4 regions of the Brevibacillus sp. genome follow, and region 1 is predicted to be linked to each of the others. Evidence: riboswitches for the same ligand, from Rfam matches in the RefSeq annotation. Region 1 holds a riboswitch; each other region holds the start of a gene.
The links. Region 1 has a riboswitch for cyclic di-GMP ahead of ggt (gamma-glutamyltransferase). Riboswitches for the same ligand answer to the same signal wherever they lie in the genome.
Positions count from the first base shown of each region.

Region 2: linked by a shared signal. The riboswitch ahead of DEP07_RS12680 (methyl-accepting chemotaxis protein) and the one ahead of ggt (gamma-glutamyltransferase) in region 1 are both predicted to bind cyclic di-GMP.
Region 3: linked by a shared signal. The riboswitch ahead of DEP07_RS08060 (GNAT family N-acetyltransferase) and the one ahead of ggt (gamma-glutamyltransferase) in region 1 are both predicted to bind cyclic di-GMP.
Region 4: linked by a shared signal. The riboswitch ahead of DEP07_RS26265 (methyl-accepting chemotaxis protein) and the one ahead of ggt (gamma-glutamyltransferase) in region 1 are both predicted to bind cyclic di-GMP.

Region 1 is NZ_DOTK01000049.1:260,813-264,305, reverse strand. Features, by position in the region: gene ggt (gamma-glutamyltransferase) at 1-1,649, opposite strand, end outside; cyclic di-GMP riboswitch class I at 1,834-1,922, opposite strand; gene DEP07_RS16455 (SET domain-containing protein) at 2,169-2,786, shown strand; gene DEP07_RS16450 (glutamine--tRNA ligase/YqeY domain fusion protein) at 2,871-3,493, shown strand, end outside.
Region 2 is NZ_DOTK01000043.1:46,002-49,494, reverse strand. Features, by position in the region: gene DEP07_RS12680 (methyl-accepting chemotaxis protein) at 1-1,520, opposite strand, end outside; cyclic di-GMP riboswitch class I at 1,593-1,693, opposite strand; gene DEP07_RS12675 (methyl-accepting chemotaxis protein) at 1,916-3,373, opposite strand.
Region 3 is NZ_DOTK01000033.1:38,638-42,130, reverse strand. Features, by position in the region: gene DEP07_RS08065 (methyl-accepting chemotaxis protein) at 1-1,111, opposite strand, end outside; gene DEP07_RS08060 (GNAT family N-acetyltransferase) at 1,113-1,661, opposite strand; cyclic di-GMP riboswitch class I at 1,902-1,985, opposite strand; gene DEP07_RS08055 (hypothetical protein) at 2,180-2,362, shown strand; gene DEP07_RS08050 (TrmB family transcriptional regulator) at 2,468-3,286, shown strand; gene DEP07_RS08045 (AzlC family ABC transporter permease) at 3,368-3,493, shown strand, end outside.
Region 4 is NZ_DOTK01000089.1:114,064-117,556, forward strand. Features, by position in the region: gene thrS (threonine--tRNA ligase) at 1-110, shown strand, start outside; gene DEP07_RS26265 (methyl-accepting chemotaxis protein) at 200-1,930, opposite strand; cyclic di-GMP riboswitch class II at 2,079-2,161, opposite strand; gene moaA (GTP 3',8-cyclase MoaA) at 2,350-3,375, shown strand.

The DNA.
Region 1 (3,493 bases):
ATCAAAATGGCGCCGGATTGTCCCATCGCATCTGTATAGGCTGCTTCCAGCTTTTCAACCGGATGTCCGCGCTTCACGAGTTCGTCCAACACTTCCTGTGGAATCCGGCTTTCGACTTTCAAATTGTTGGAGGCGGAGCCCCAGTTGCGTCCGTGCAGCCATCTTGGAGCTTCGATCGCATCCTGTACGCTGAAACCGAAGTCGACAATACGCGTTACGAGAGCCGCTTGCGTTTGTGGCTGTCCTTCGCCGCCTTGTGTTCCGTAAAGCAGGTAAGGCTTGTCCCCTTTGAAGAGCATGGCAGGGTTAATCGTATGGAAGGTGCGCTTTCCAGGCTCCAGGTGGTTAATGTGTTTCGGATCGAGAGAGAAGTAGCTTCCACGGTTTTGCAACAGGACGCCAGTGTCTTTCGCTACGATACCGGAACCCCAGTCAAAATAGTGGCTCTGGATGATCGAAACGGCGTTGCCGTCCTTGTCCACGACGCCAAACCAAGTAGTGTCCCCTTTTGGATCGAGCGGCTCTACTGCTTTTGCCGCTTGCTTCATATCGATGCGTGCTGCCAAATCTTTGCCGTGTTGCTTGGACAACAGCTCGTCCACCGGAATGTCGACGAAAGCAGGGTCTGTCAGCCATTTGTCACGGTCGGCAAAAGCTTGCTTGGTGGCTTCTACAATCGTGTGGTAGTAGTCCGGCGTCCCTTCGCCCATGCTCTTGAGGTCGAAGTTGTTCAACACGTTCAAGATCGAGAGCGAAGCCATGCCCTGGGAGTTGGGCGGTACGTTGTAAGCCTTGTAGCCGCGGTAGTCGACTGTAATCGGTTCTGCCCATGTGGAGGTGTGTTTTTCAAAGTCTTTCAAGGTGAGCAGCCCGCCGTTTTTCTGCATATCCGCTACGATTTTTTTGGCGACTTCGCCTTTGTAAAATCCGTCTGCTCCTTTTTTCGCAATGATTTGCAAAGTTTTGGCCAGGTCCTTTTGCTTGAGGATTTCGCCAGGCGCATACGGCTCTCCGTTCGGCTTCAGGAAGGTTTTGCGGAACCCTTCAAAGCGCTGGAGGTTTTTCAAATCGTTATCGTTCGGATCGATGGCGTATTTTGTCCAATAAACCTGGTTCGGTGAGACGGGATATCCATTTTCAGCGTATCCGATCGCCGGTTCGAGCAGCCTGTGCCACGGAAGCTTGTTGTTGCCCATGCTTTTGTGCGCGTAGTTGTACGCTTCCCACCAGCCGGAAACAACGCCTGGCACCGTATTGGCAGACTCGTAGCCGCGGGAAGGGATTTTTTCGTAGCCTTTGCCTTTGTAGTAGTCGATCGTTGCTTTTTCGCCAGCTCGTCCGCTGCCGTTCAGCGCTTTCAGTTCCTTGGTCTTGGCGTTGTAGATGAGCCAGAAGTTATCTCCGCCGATCGTTGTGTAATGCGGGTAGACGACGGCGAGAGTAGAAGCGGCGGTGATGGCGGCATCTACAGCGTTGCCGCCGTCTTCCAATGTTTTCAGGGCTGCTGCTGTAGCCAGATAGTGTGGTGTTGTTACCATTGCGTTTGGCGACATTGATGTTGGCCGATTAGCTGCTTGAACCGGAGACAGGGTTGCCAGGCCGATTGCAGTAGTCAATGCGACAGTAGAAAGTTTCTTCCAGAATGACATCGTATGAAGCCTCCTTGTATGTTTGATGAACGATTCCAACAATCCGACAGCTTTTCGCAGCCTCACCTCCTTAACTGAAAATGAATATTTTTACACATAAATACATAAATGGACAAAAATAGACAATTGTTGCGCAAAAAAAGACCAATGATATAGGATCATTGGTCTTGTCCTACACCAATACTTCGGTAGCTGGCTGGCATGCCCGCTTGTGCGGAGGTAGCCCCTCTAGCTTTGCGTCGCCGGATTTCCCCGGGTTTGCCGTTTCGATATCAATGGGTAACGCATCCAGTTGATAATAGAAAACTGATTCAATTGTTACAGGAAAATTTTCCTAATCATCCGTTTGTCAATAATATAGACTATTTGTCGATTGGGGTAAATAAGAAAAATTTTTTTAATCTAGAAAAAAAGGGAGGAACAGGGAGTTGTGCGTTTTTCCCGACATTCACACACCACTATTGGCCGAACTGCTTATGATGGTAAAAACGCACATTTGCCAAGGAGTGAATCAAGGCCATGATGCATCCCGATACGGAGCTTCGCTATATCAACGATGAAATCGGGTACGGTGTTTTTGCGACAAAATTGATCCCGAAAGGCACGATTGTCTGGGCACAGGATGACCTGGATCAGGTATTGGACCCGGCATATGTGGAAAAACTGGACCCATTGAGAAAGCAGGATGTGCAGAAGTATTCCTTCAAAAATCAGTTTGGAAAATACATCTTGTGCTGGGATAAGGCCCGATTTGTGAACCACAGCTTCCATGCGACCTGCGTGGCGACGATGTACGACTTGGAGCTGGCTGCCAGAGACATTTTGCCGGGGGAAGAGCTGACCGATGATTACGGTACGCTGAATCTGGATGAACCGTTTGATTGCTTGCCGGAGCCGGGCACGAATCGATCGCGGGTGATGCCTGATGACTTGCTGCGCTATTATCGGCAGTGGGATGAGGTTGCAGCTGAAGCTTTCGCCCGGTTCAATCATGTTGAACAGCCGCTGCTCCACCTGGTTCGACCCAAGCATTTGAAAATTATTCGCGGCATAACCGAGCAGCGTCGTTCCCTCGACTCTATCATTTCGTTGTACTGCCAGCCGCAATCCCAATGGCAAAAAGAGCAGGAATGGTAGAGACAGCGGGCCGGACAACGGCCCGATTTTGTTGAACTCTGGGAAGAGAATCAGTATTATGGAATGTAAAGGTGAAGTGAAAGGTTGATTTCATTGGAAAACAAGGTAGCGTCATCCAATTTTATCCGCAATATCGTGATTGACGACTTGCAAGAAGGCAAGGTCAAGGAAGTCATTACCCGCTTTCCGCCGGAACCGAACGGGTATCTTCATATTGGACATGCAAAAGCCATCTGCCTCAACTTTGAGCTGGCAAGCGAGTTCAAAGGAAAGGCCCACCTCCGTTTTGACGATACCAATCCGGTGAAAGAAGACACAGAGTACGTGGAAGCAATCAAAACAGATGTACAGTGGCTCGGCTTTGAATGGGACGGGCTGTTTTTTGCATCGGATTACTTTGAAGAAATGTACAAGCGTGCGGTGTTGCTGATCCAAAAGGGCAAAGCCTACGTGGATGATTTGCCTGCCGAAGAAATGCGCAAGCTGCGCGGAACTTTGACAGAACCAGGGGTAGACAGCCCGTTCCGCAACCGCTCTGTGGAGGAAAACCTCGACCTGTTTGCTCGCATGCGCAATGGCGAGTTCAAGGACGGGGAAAAAGTGTTGCGTGCGAAAATCGATATGAGCTCTCCGAACATCAACATGCGCGATCCGGTGATTTATCGTATTTCTCATGCGACCCATCACAACACAGGCGACAAATGGTG
Region 2 (3,493 bases), on a different contig from region 1:
CCTCGTCCATGCTCGCCAGCCCGCGCAGCCTCAATCGACGCATTGAGAGCGAGCAGGTTGATTTGCGACGTCAACTGGCTGATCGTATCGAGAATCCCTTCGATTTCCTTGGAGCGGCTGTTCAAACGTTCGATGGCCTCAGTTGCTTTGGTTGTTCCTTCGCCGATGCTGCCCATTTGCCGCACCGCCTGCTCCACGACAGTCGTTCCTTGCTCAGCCTGTTCCGAAGCCTCGCGCGCCGCCTCGGAAACATGCGCAGATGTCTCGGCGATTTTCACGATCCCTGCTGCCATATCATTCATGGACAGCGCGACATCTTTGGAGCTGGTCGCCTGCGCTTCCGCTCCGCCTGCAATTTGATTGATCGATTGCCCGATGCGATTGACGTTTTCCGTCGCATGCTCAATGCCTGCCGATACTTCCTGAGTAAAGCGCAGCACCTGCTCGGAAGATTGCGATACCCCCTCAATCAGACCTTTCAAGTGCGCAACAGTCTGGTTGAAGTCACGGGAAAGCACCGCAAGCTCATCCTTGCCGTCTACCGTAACGGTCTGCGTGAGATTCCCTTGCGCCACCACATTGACCACTTGGTTCAGACGCTGAATCGGTTTCACCAGGCGAACAGACAGCCAGTATACGAAAATGATCCCGAGCGCCAACACAACCAGTGAAATCGCAAGCAGCTTGATCGACAGCTCATTTACCGGAGCGTGCAAATCTTTGACCGGAGCCGTGATGAATACGCCCCAGTTCAGTTTCGTCGATGCGTACGAGGAGAACTGCGCCGTTTGCTCCTGCTGGTATTGAATAATTCCATGCCCGCCTTGCTGCGTCGCTTCAAATGCCGTTTTCAGCTCAGGAATGTCGCTTTCCAGCACGGATTGCTTCAAAATAAACTCGCTATTCGGATGCCAGATATACGTTCCTTTTTTGCTGACGAGAAAAGCATAGCCGCTGTGCCCGAATTTCTCTTCGGAAACCGTTTTTTGAATCTCATTGATTGGGATAGTAGAGCCGACATAGCCGTATTGGCGGTTGTCTTTCATCAATGGCAAAATGACCGTCACAATGTTATTGCCTGTCCGTTGGGAAACAACCGGCTCGGATACGATGATTTTCCCTTCGCCTTTTCCTGCTTCCTGAAAATGCGGACGGTCGGAAGGATTGGTTTCCTCTCCTTTGAAGTTGATGACCTTTTTGCCGCTCAAGTCATAGGAAAAGAAAAACGTTTCAAACTCAGGGTTTTTCTTTTGCGCTTCCTGAATCAGCCTCAAGTCATGCTCGAAATTGTTGTCTGAGGACATCATCTCCCCGACTGTTTCCACGATTCCGATTTTTTCCTGGAAGAAGCTGTCGATACGGATGGATAGATTGCTGGCTGTCAGTTCCGCTTCTTTGTCCAGGCTCGATGATAGCAATTGCGAAGAGCTGTAGTAGCTGGCCCCGCATACCGTGCCCAAGCTGATGATCAAAAGCAGGCACATAACGACAATTAACTTTTTCTTTAGACTTGATTCCATCACACGGTGTACCTCCTATCCTTTTTTTCACAACAAAAAAGACTGCCACCCGGACAGCCTTTTTGCGTTCGGCATGGCAACCCGGCTATCGTAGCAGCAGAGAAATGCAATCTGCTTGCCTTAGACCCGTGGCTTTGCGTCCCTGCCTTTCAACAGGTTTGCCTTTGTCATTTTTTGTCGTATTTTGTTTATAAATTTACTATAGCACACGAAAGTAAAAATGTGGGTTAACTTTCAAATAATGCCTTGGATTTTTTTCCACACGAAATCTTTACCCGATTTGTTTGATAGCTAAACTACTTTTCTTGCATAAAATTACAAAAAAGCCCCTCCAAGTAAACCATTGTGCGCTTTTCACACCATGTCTACTTAAAGGGGATGCTATCAGATCATAGCTACTTCCCAGACTCCACAGCCAAGCTGCTTAACGTATCGGTAAGCAGCTCCAACTCTCTAAAGCTTGCCACAATTTGTTCAATCCGTTCTGTTTGTTCGTCTACACTCGCCAATACTTGCTCTACAGACGCACTCGATTGTTCCGTTACGCTATAAATCTGGGTGATTTCATCCACAATCCGCAGCGAGCCATTCTCCAACGCATGAATGAGCGTCTCAACCTCGCCCGCTTGAATCACAACGCTATTCGCGTTATTTGTAATTTGTTTTAGTATGGATTCTGTGTGCTGCGCAGCGTTTTGACTGTCTACAACAGCGGCTTGTCCGGTAATGATTTGCTTGGCAAGGTCGCTTGTCTTATTTTGGATATCCACCAATATGCCTGCTATTTCTTCCGTCGATTGCTGTGAATGGACAGCCAGCTTCCTCACTTCATCAGAAACCACGGCAAAACCCCGCCCGTGCTCTCCCGCACGCGCTGCTTCGATGGCAGCATTCAAGGCCAGCAGGTTGGTTTGGTTGGAGATCTCGCTAATCTTGGAAAGAACAGAACCGATTTGCTGATTTCGTTCATGAAGCTCGTTCATCAACGTCACGGTTTTATCGATGATCGTACTGATATGAGCCATTTGTTTCGTTAGCGTCGACACCTGTTCATTTCCTTCTTCCGTTACCTTCACAGTCGCTAATGTTAAATCTTTCATGCGCTGCGAACTGGCGGCTACTCGCTGAACTCCATGATTTGAATCTTGTACGGAGTTGGAGATATCGCCGACACTTGCTGCCTGCAGTTGCACGCCTTTAGCCACCTCGGAAAAAGACGTCAATACTTCCCGAGAGACGCGTTCCGTAAAAAGGACATTATCTTTTAGCGACAAGCTGAATTGTTTAAGCGTCTCCACCGAATGTAACACCTTACCAAAAATTTGCTCGATTTGCTGTTTAGCAAACAGCGTTTCCTTATGCCGGCTTTCCGCTTGCAAATACACGTTCTCGTTAAGCTTTGCGACATAGATCGTGATGATGGCAACCACGACGAGCGGAACATTATTTGCATCTGCATAAACATTCAGATATTGACCTAGATTCGCAGTAATGATGGCTACAACTGACATCGCAATAACAGGGCGATAGTTGGGATAAAGAGATACAAGAGCGAGGTACTCGAACAAATTTAGCATACTCCTCTCGGCTGTCCGGGGAAAAGTAAGCAAATGCATAACACAAATAAGAGAAAGGACGCCAACCAAGACATACGGAATGAGCAAAATGGTTTTCGCTGCGCGGTTCATCCACATCAGCAGCAAACAAATCCCGGCAAACACGAACCACTGAATGACAAAAGCAAGGCTTAAACCTCGTGTTATATCGATCGCTACTTGCAGTACTACCATAAGCCATCCAATGCAAATGACAATTTTATTGCGCTGCTTGGTAATCAATGTTTTTTGATCCACATGGCACCTTCCTCTTCATCTTAGAAGTATGGAAAAGATGGATGAATGAGTAGCTGTGAGCCTCCTTTCCGCTATGCAACCGATAATCTGAGGCAATTTTCCCAACTTTCGAGAAAAAAA
Region 3 (3,493 bases), on a different contig from region 1:
TCAACAAGGTCGAGATCGATTCGGAGGATACTTTGGAAGACTCGGCCAGCTTGCGCACTTCATCCGCTACGACGGCAAAGCCACGGCCATGCTCACCGGCTCTGGACGCCTCGATGGTGGCATTGAGTGCGAGCAGGTTGGTCTGTGCCGAAATATCGGAGATCGTTTGGATGATTTTTTCAATCGATTCCGTTTCTTTGTTCAGCTCTTGAATCAGTCGGTTCGTATCCTGGATGTCCTTGATGAAGCGTTCAAAGTCGCTGCCGATGTTATTGATGCGCTTGCCGCTTTCATTGGTCGCTTCTTTCGTCGATTCTACGTAATCGTGCATCTCTGTAACAGAACGGGTCATGTCTTCTACCTGGAGATTGGTCGTGCCCATCTCGCGGCGCAGCTCGTTTGTGTTGTCGGTTTGCACAGAGAAGGAGCGCATGATTTCCTGAAGGGAAGCGACGGTTTCAACTGCCCGGACATTCACGCCATCCGTCACCTTGTTCAGATTCTCCTGGTATTCCTGCACAGAGCTGAGCGATTCGTTGATCTGATCCAAAATGCGTTGCAGCGATTCTTTGGAAGCGATCGCCTGCTGCTTCTGTTCTTCGCTCTCCTGTTGCAGTCTGTTGTTGAATATCGCGTGCATCATGCTTGTTGCCGATACGAAGCAGAAGGTAAGCAGGTAGTACATCAAATGAACCGGATTGGAGGTATAAAAAATCGCCTCGCCATTTGTCAGGAAGTAGTACGTGACGATCCCGAGCGCTGCCACGATCGTCAAAATGTTGATCAGCCTGTCCTGATAAATCCCCATGACGGCTACGAAGAACATGATGGTCATAATATTGACCAGCCAAGGATCAAGCCCGGTAATTATGAACATGAAGATGCCGATTACCGCGAAGTTGAAAAACTTCATGAATGGAGCCATTTTGTCGCGCCACGCCGGACGATTGGACAAATACGCGAACGGCGCCAGCACTCCGTACAAAATACCGAGCACAGTCAAGACGAAGGAAATCGGCACTCCCATGATGAGATTCACGATTTGCACCACGGTAATGATGCTTGCAAAAACAATGACGACCCAATTATTTCTTCTTTGTAAAAGTTCCATGTCAGCTAACCTCAACTTTTATTTGTTTGCAAAGCGTTTGATACCAGGAAAATGCGGGATGGTCCTTGCTTGTATAGGCTTCCTGCAGGTGAAAAATGGTCGGGATGGCGTTCGCCCCTTTGTAATAGACCATATCCTTCACTTGTGTCGCTTTGACGTTGTATTTTGTATTAATCAACTGAAAAAAAGCCGGGTCTGCTAAACCGACTGCATGCGTATAACCGTGTTTTTCAGCATAATCGATCATGAGGGCAACGCCCCAACGTCCCAGTTTTCCGCGGTATTTCGGCAAGACGGCGAAACTGTCTACTTCCACCACTTTCATATCGGCGCTCAACACGTCCTGAAACAAATCGCGGAGAAAAGCAGAAGATTTTTCATGTGGCGTAAATTCAAAAGTACCGCCTGCTTCGTCATCTTCTGACAATAGCAAATAAGCATCGGAACCATTTTTGACGTATTCCATTTCAAAGCCCATGGAGGTCCAAACGCTCTCCTTGATTTGGTGAAAACTCGCCAAAGACTCTACTGAATCAACCAGTTTGTACATAATACTCCACTCCATTTTTATCTCTCTTTTGATTTTTCATGTACAAGTTTACTGTTGATAGATGGACTGGCGCCTCCTTTCTATGAGATTGCACACAAAACGGCCATGACCGTTTTGTTGACCGCAAGCGGCCACATCCAATTTCCTGAAAAACGTCGAGACGTTTTTCACACAAAAAAGGCCATTCCACACACGGGAACAGCCTTCAGTCACCATCATCGCACAATTACGCACATGATGTATGGCAACCCGGCTGTCATGGTCGAAGACTTTAGACCCGTGGTTTTGCGTCGCCACCTTTCGATGACTTTGCCTTTGTCATTCAGTTTGCGAAAAATGTATAGTCATGTCGAATCATGCAAAATATAATCCAAAAGAAACAGTCTTGTCAAGTTTTGGTAGGGTAAAAATAACCAATTCTTTATAAAAATAGTCAGAATTAAGGTAACGGTAAGAGTAGCGTAACAAAATTTTACCATCCATCCGATAAAGATAGAGAGAAGAGGAGGGATGAGAGGATGGCAGAGACGAAAACAATCGAATTTCACTTTTCAGGGGGAGAAGTGATCCGCATTGAGACGACAGAACCGGAAGAGATCATCCAGATGGTCGCCAACCAGAAAGATGGATGGCTCCAGTACGACGACATCGTCATCAATGTGCGAAACGTTTCTTATATTAAAGTGAAAGAAATCGCTTAACAGCATGTGTGAAAAAAGCTCTCGAATGCCGAGGGCTTTTTTTGTTGCATGTTTGGCGGGAGAGGCATTATAGTGAGTATAAGACTAACGACTAAAGAGGACGATATGGACGACATTTACAAAGAGTTGCAAAAGCTCGGTTTTTCCCAATACGAGTGCAAGGCTTACATTGGCTTGTTGAAGCATTCTCCGATTACCGGATACGAAATCAGCAAGCGCTCCGGCGTACCGCGCTCGATGATTTACGAGGTCATAGGCAAGCTGCTGGAAAAAGGGGCGGTCTATACGGTGCCTTCAGAGCCTGTGACTTACGCGCCGCTTGCGGCCAGAGAGTTGATTCGCAGATTGCGTGGACAGTTCGAGCAGTCCTTCGACTATTTGGAAAAAAGCTTGTCCGCTTTGGAGTCTGAGCAAGAAGTCGATGTGATTCGCCGGATCAGCGGCGACGAACTGGTGCTGACGGAGATGCGGCAAATGATCAAGCAGGCGACAGGAGAAGTATGGCTGTCGATCTGGGAGCCGCAGGTGCCGGCTATCCAGGAAAGTGTAGATGCGTGCACAGAGGCAGGCATTTCTGTTTTTACCGTGCTGTTTGGGCAAGCACAGACGCGGGTGGGAACGACGTATCACCATGACTACATGGCGCCAGATGTCGCAGAAGAGCGCATGGGCGGGCATCTCACGATCGTGGCGCGAGATTTGGAGGAAGTCCTGATCGCCAATTTTGCGCCAAATACGGCTGCCTGGGCCGTCAAAACGAAGGACCCGGCTCTCGTTTTGGTGGCTGTCGAGTACATTCGCCACGACATTATGTTTGCAGAAGTGACAAAGGTGCTGGGACCGGAAAAAGTCGAGACGCTTTGGCGAAACAAACCGGATCTTTACCAGGTGGTTACGGGAAAAAGCTTTCTTAACCAGCAGTGAAAAAGAGAGAGAGGGAGAACAGTGGGGCGAGAGCAACTGCACGTAGAAACGTTGTCGAACGCAAGAGATCAGGGAAGCTTCATGCAGGGGGTCAAAGATTGCATTCCGACCTTGCTCGGTTATTTGAGCATCGGATTTGCGGCAGGTGTCCTGGAAAAGACGGCTGGGCTGAGCATCATGGAAATTGCTTTGATGAGCATTTTGCTG
Region 4 (3,493 bases), on a different contig from region 1:
TGGCTGACGGCACACTGTCTGTTCGCAGACGCGGCGTAGGCGACGAAGGTGCCATGACTGTGGATGCCTTCGTGGAAAAAATCCGCGCTGAAATCAACGAAATGAAGTAAAAACAACAAAACGGTCATGAAAAAGGGCAGTCTCTTCCGCGATGAAGAGAACTGCCCTTTTTGCTTTTTTCGTGATTCGTGAAAGGAAATTACAGAGCGGATTCCAGGCGGGACAACAGGGAGACGACCTCGCTCGATGCCTCCTGGAGCAAGAGATACGTTTGCTGCGCTCCCGCCAGATCTTGAGCCTGGTACTGCTCGACGGCTTGCTTGGCGTAAGCATGAACCATCCGGTGCGGCTCCTCAAGCTTTTTGAAGATCGGATTGTTTCGCACTTGGGCAGACAACTCGCCATAGTACCAGTTCCCGAGACGGCATGTGTGGTGGGAGCCCATTTCGCTTGCGTTCAAGTGCTCCAAGCCCAAAAACATGTTGTAAATTTTCCATTTCCACAGAAGATGGTCGGTTTTTGCCACGCGGACGATGTCTTTCGAGCTGAGCTTGACGTTGATCGTAAAGAATGTTTTGCGGTAATCGTCCATTTTTCGGCTCAATTCCAAAATCAGCTGGGCCGTATCCTTGGCGATTTCCTGCGAATGCGCGCTCAAGTCAAAGATCGTGGAGTTGCGGCGGGCAATGTCCGTTACGGAAGAAGCCTGCTCCTCGGTCATGGCGGCAATTTGCGAGGTCGATTGGCTGATTTCCTGCATCGCGGTCACAATTTTGTTCAAGGCGACGTCAGCGTATTGGGCCTCACTCACACAGCGCTCAACCAGTTTGCCTGTATCGTCCATTTGCTGGGTCACCTGATTGGAGACATGCTGCAACGATGCCATATTGGTTGTAATTTGGCTGATTTGTTCTTTTGTATGCTCGGCCAATTTGCGAACTTCCGAGGCGACAACCGCGAAGCCGCGCCCCTGGTCGCCTGCCCGCGCAGCCTCGATACTGGCGTTGAGGGCGAGCAGATTCGTTTGCTCGGCGATTTCCCGAATAATATGCACGACATCCTGGGTCTGGTGAATCTCCTGATCGAGCTTGTTGACGCGGCCCATGACCTCTTCGAAGACGCGCCCGACTTGGCGGATGTCTCCCAGCGCGGCATTGATGATCTGCCTGCTCTGTTCTGCGGAGTGGACGGCATCGTCCGTTCCTTCCGCCACCTTGATAGCGTGGTTGGCCACTTCCTGAATGGAAGCGCTCATTTCTTCCGTAGCTGCTGTCACGCTGTGGCTTTCCTCAATTTGTTCGTCCATGCCCGAGATGAGCTGTTTGGTCGTATCGAGCTGTGTCATATGATTCAACATGTCGGAGATGCCGAACAAAAATGATTTGAACGTCTCTTCCATATATACTTCCACGATCAGTTGCTGATCGAACGCTGCCAGTTTTTGGACGGATGTGACCATTTGCATCATTTGATGCGGCTGATGGCTCCATTTTTCCATCAAGATCGATGTCATGATCTGAATCAACATATGATGAGCGGAGATAAAATGATCGGCTGTCAGATGAATGCGGCTGTGAACTTGTCCAATCACAATTCTCGTCTTCACGTATTCGTAATCCACATTCGCCTGCAGAAACTGTTCAAGATACAACTCCAATGTGTGTTTCAATTTTCCTAGTGTTGAGTGGTCGAGAATCAGTTTTTGCAATTGATCAACAGCCGTGATTGCGCCGTAAAATTGGTCGACAATCTTCGCTTTAAAGGGCGAAAGCGTTTCGGCAGCATTTTTGACATGGGCGAGCGTGTCTTGATCCACCCCTAAAAAGGACAAGCGCTCCTTTACTCGTTCTCCTACTTGATCGATGTCAGTCGTGTGAGAGGATTTTACGTACTCTGTCCATGGCTTTGTTTTCTTCGTAAAAAATGGCATGCAGACCTCCGGATTCTTTGCTTTTCTCTTTTTTAGTCGTTCGCTTCAAAACGGGGGAAGAGAGCATACGTCAATGGTGCTTTGGTGAGTGAATTGGCGATAGTGGACACGACAAATGTTCTGGGATAAAATAAACCGACCCTACAGCAATAATAGGGTCGGTTGCACTACTCACTCCCAGCCATTCAAGTGCCCACATACAAATCGCTGATCATCGCTTCCACTTTCAGTTATACAATTTCACAATATATAGTCATATTAGCTTATATTAATTGAAAAAGGGAATAGCAAAAATGAGCTATTTACACTTTCAAGCAAAATATTATGGTTTTGCATAGGAACAACCAGGCGAAAGTGCAGGAAAGCTATTACGCCCGATCGTGGATATGATACGCTAGGAAAAAGGAGAGTGACAGCCAATGCCAGAGCAGTCGCCACTCGTTGATACACGAAATCGCCCTCTCCGCGATTTGCGTATTTCCGTGACAGACAAATGCAATTTTCGTTGCAGATACTGCATGCCTGCGGAAATTTTTGGACCGGACTTTGAGTTTTTGCCGCAGCACAAGCTGCTTTCATTTGAAGAGATTGTTCGCCTGACCGACATTTTCGCCTCGCTTGGCGTCCAGAAAATCAGAATTACAGGTGGAGAGCCGCTCATGCGCAGAGGCTTGCCTGTGTTAATTGAAATGATAAAAAAAGTAGCAGGTATTCACGACATCGCTATGACCACCAACGGTTCGTTGCTCGTCCGCCACGCGCAGGCTCTGAAGGAAGCAGGACTTGACCGCGTGACAGTCAGTCTCGACAGTCTGGACAACGAGCGGTTCGGCACATTGAACGGCAGGGGCTATCCGGTAGAAGCCGTGCTGGACGGCATACGGGCGGCGGCTGAAGCAGGTCTTGGCGTGAAAATCAACATGGTCGTGCAGCGGGGAGTGAATGACCAAGATATTTTGCCGATGGCCAAATACTTCCGCGAGCAGGGGCATACTTTGCGCTTCATTGAATTTATGGATGTCGGAAACTCCAATGGCTGGAAGCTGGATCAGGTCGTGCCGTCCAGCGAAATCGTCGGCATGATTCACCAGGAGATGCCGCTTGTTCCGATCGAGGCAAATTACTTCGGGGAGGTCGCTTCGCGCTATCGCTACGAGGACGGGGATCAGGAGATCGGGCTGATTTCTTCTGTGACGCAAGCTTTTTGCTCCACCTGTACCCGCGCCAGGCTGTCCGCAGAGGGCAAAATGTACAACTGCTTGTTCGCTTCTGCGGGAGAAGACTTGCGCGAGCCGCTGCGAAACGGAGCGAGCGACGATGAGATCAGAGCGCAGATTCAGACGATCTGGAGCAAGCGCGATGAACGATATTCAGAAGAGCGGCTGGATGAGACGCCTGGCCTCGTAAAACGTCCCAAGGTGGAAATGTCGCACATTGGAGGATAGTGTGTGATAAGCCTTGACAAAGACAACTCTAACCTGTATCATGAATTGAGTGTATAAACACTTCATACTTCGAGAACAAGCAGAGGCGCCCAGCTTCTCACCTGCGTCGACGTCTTCC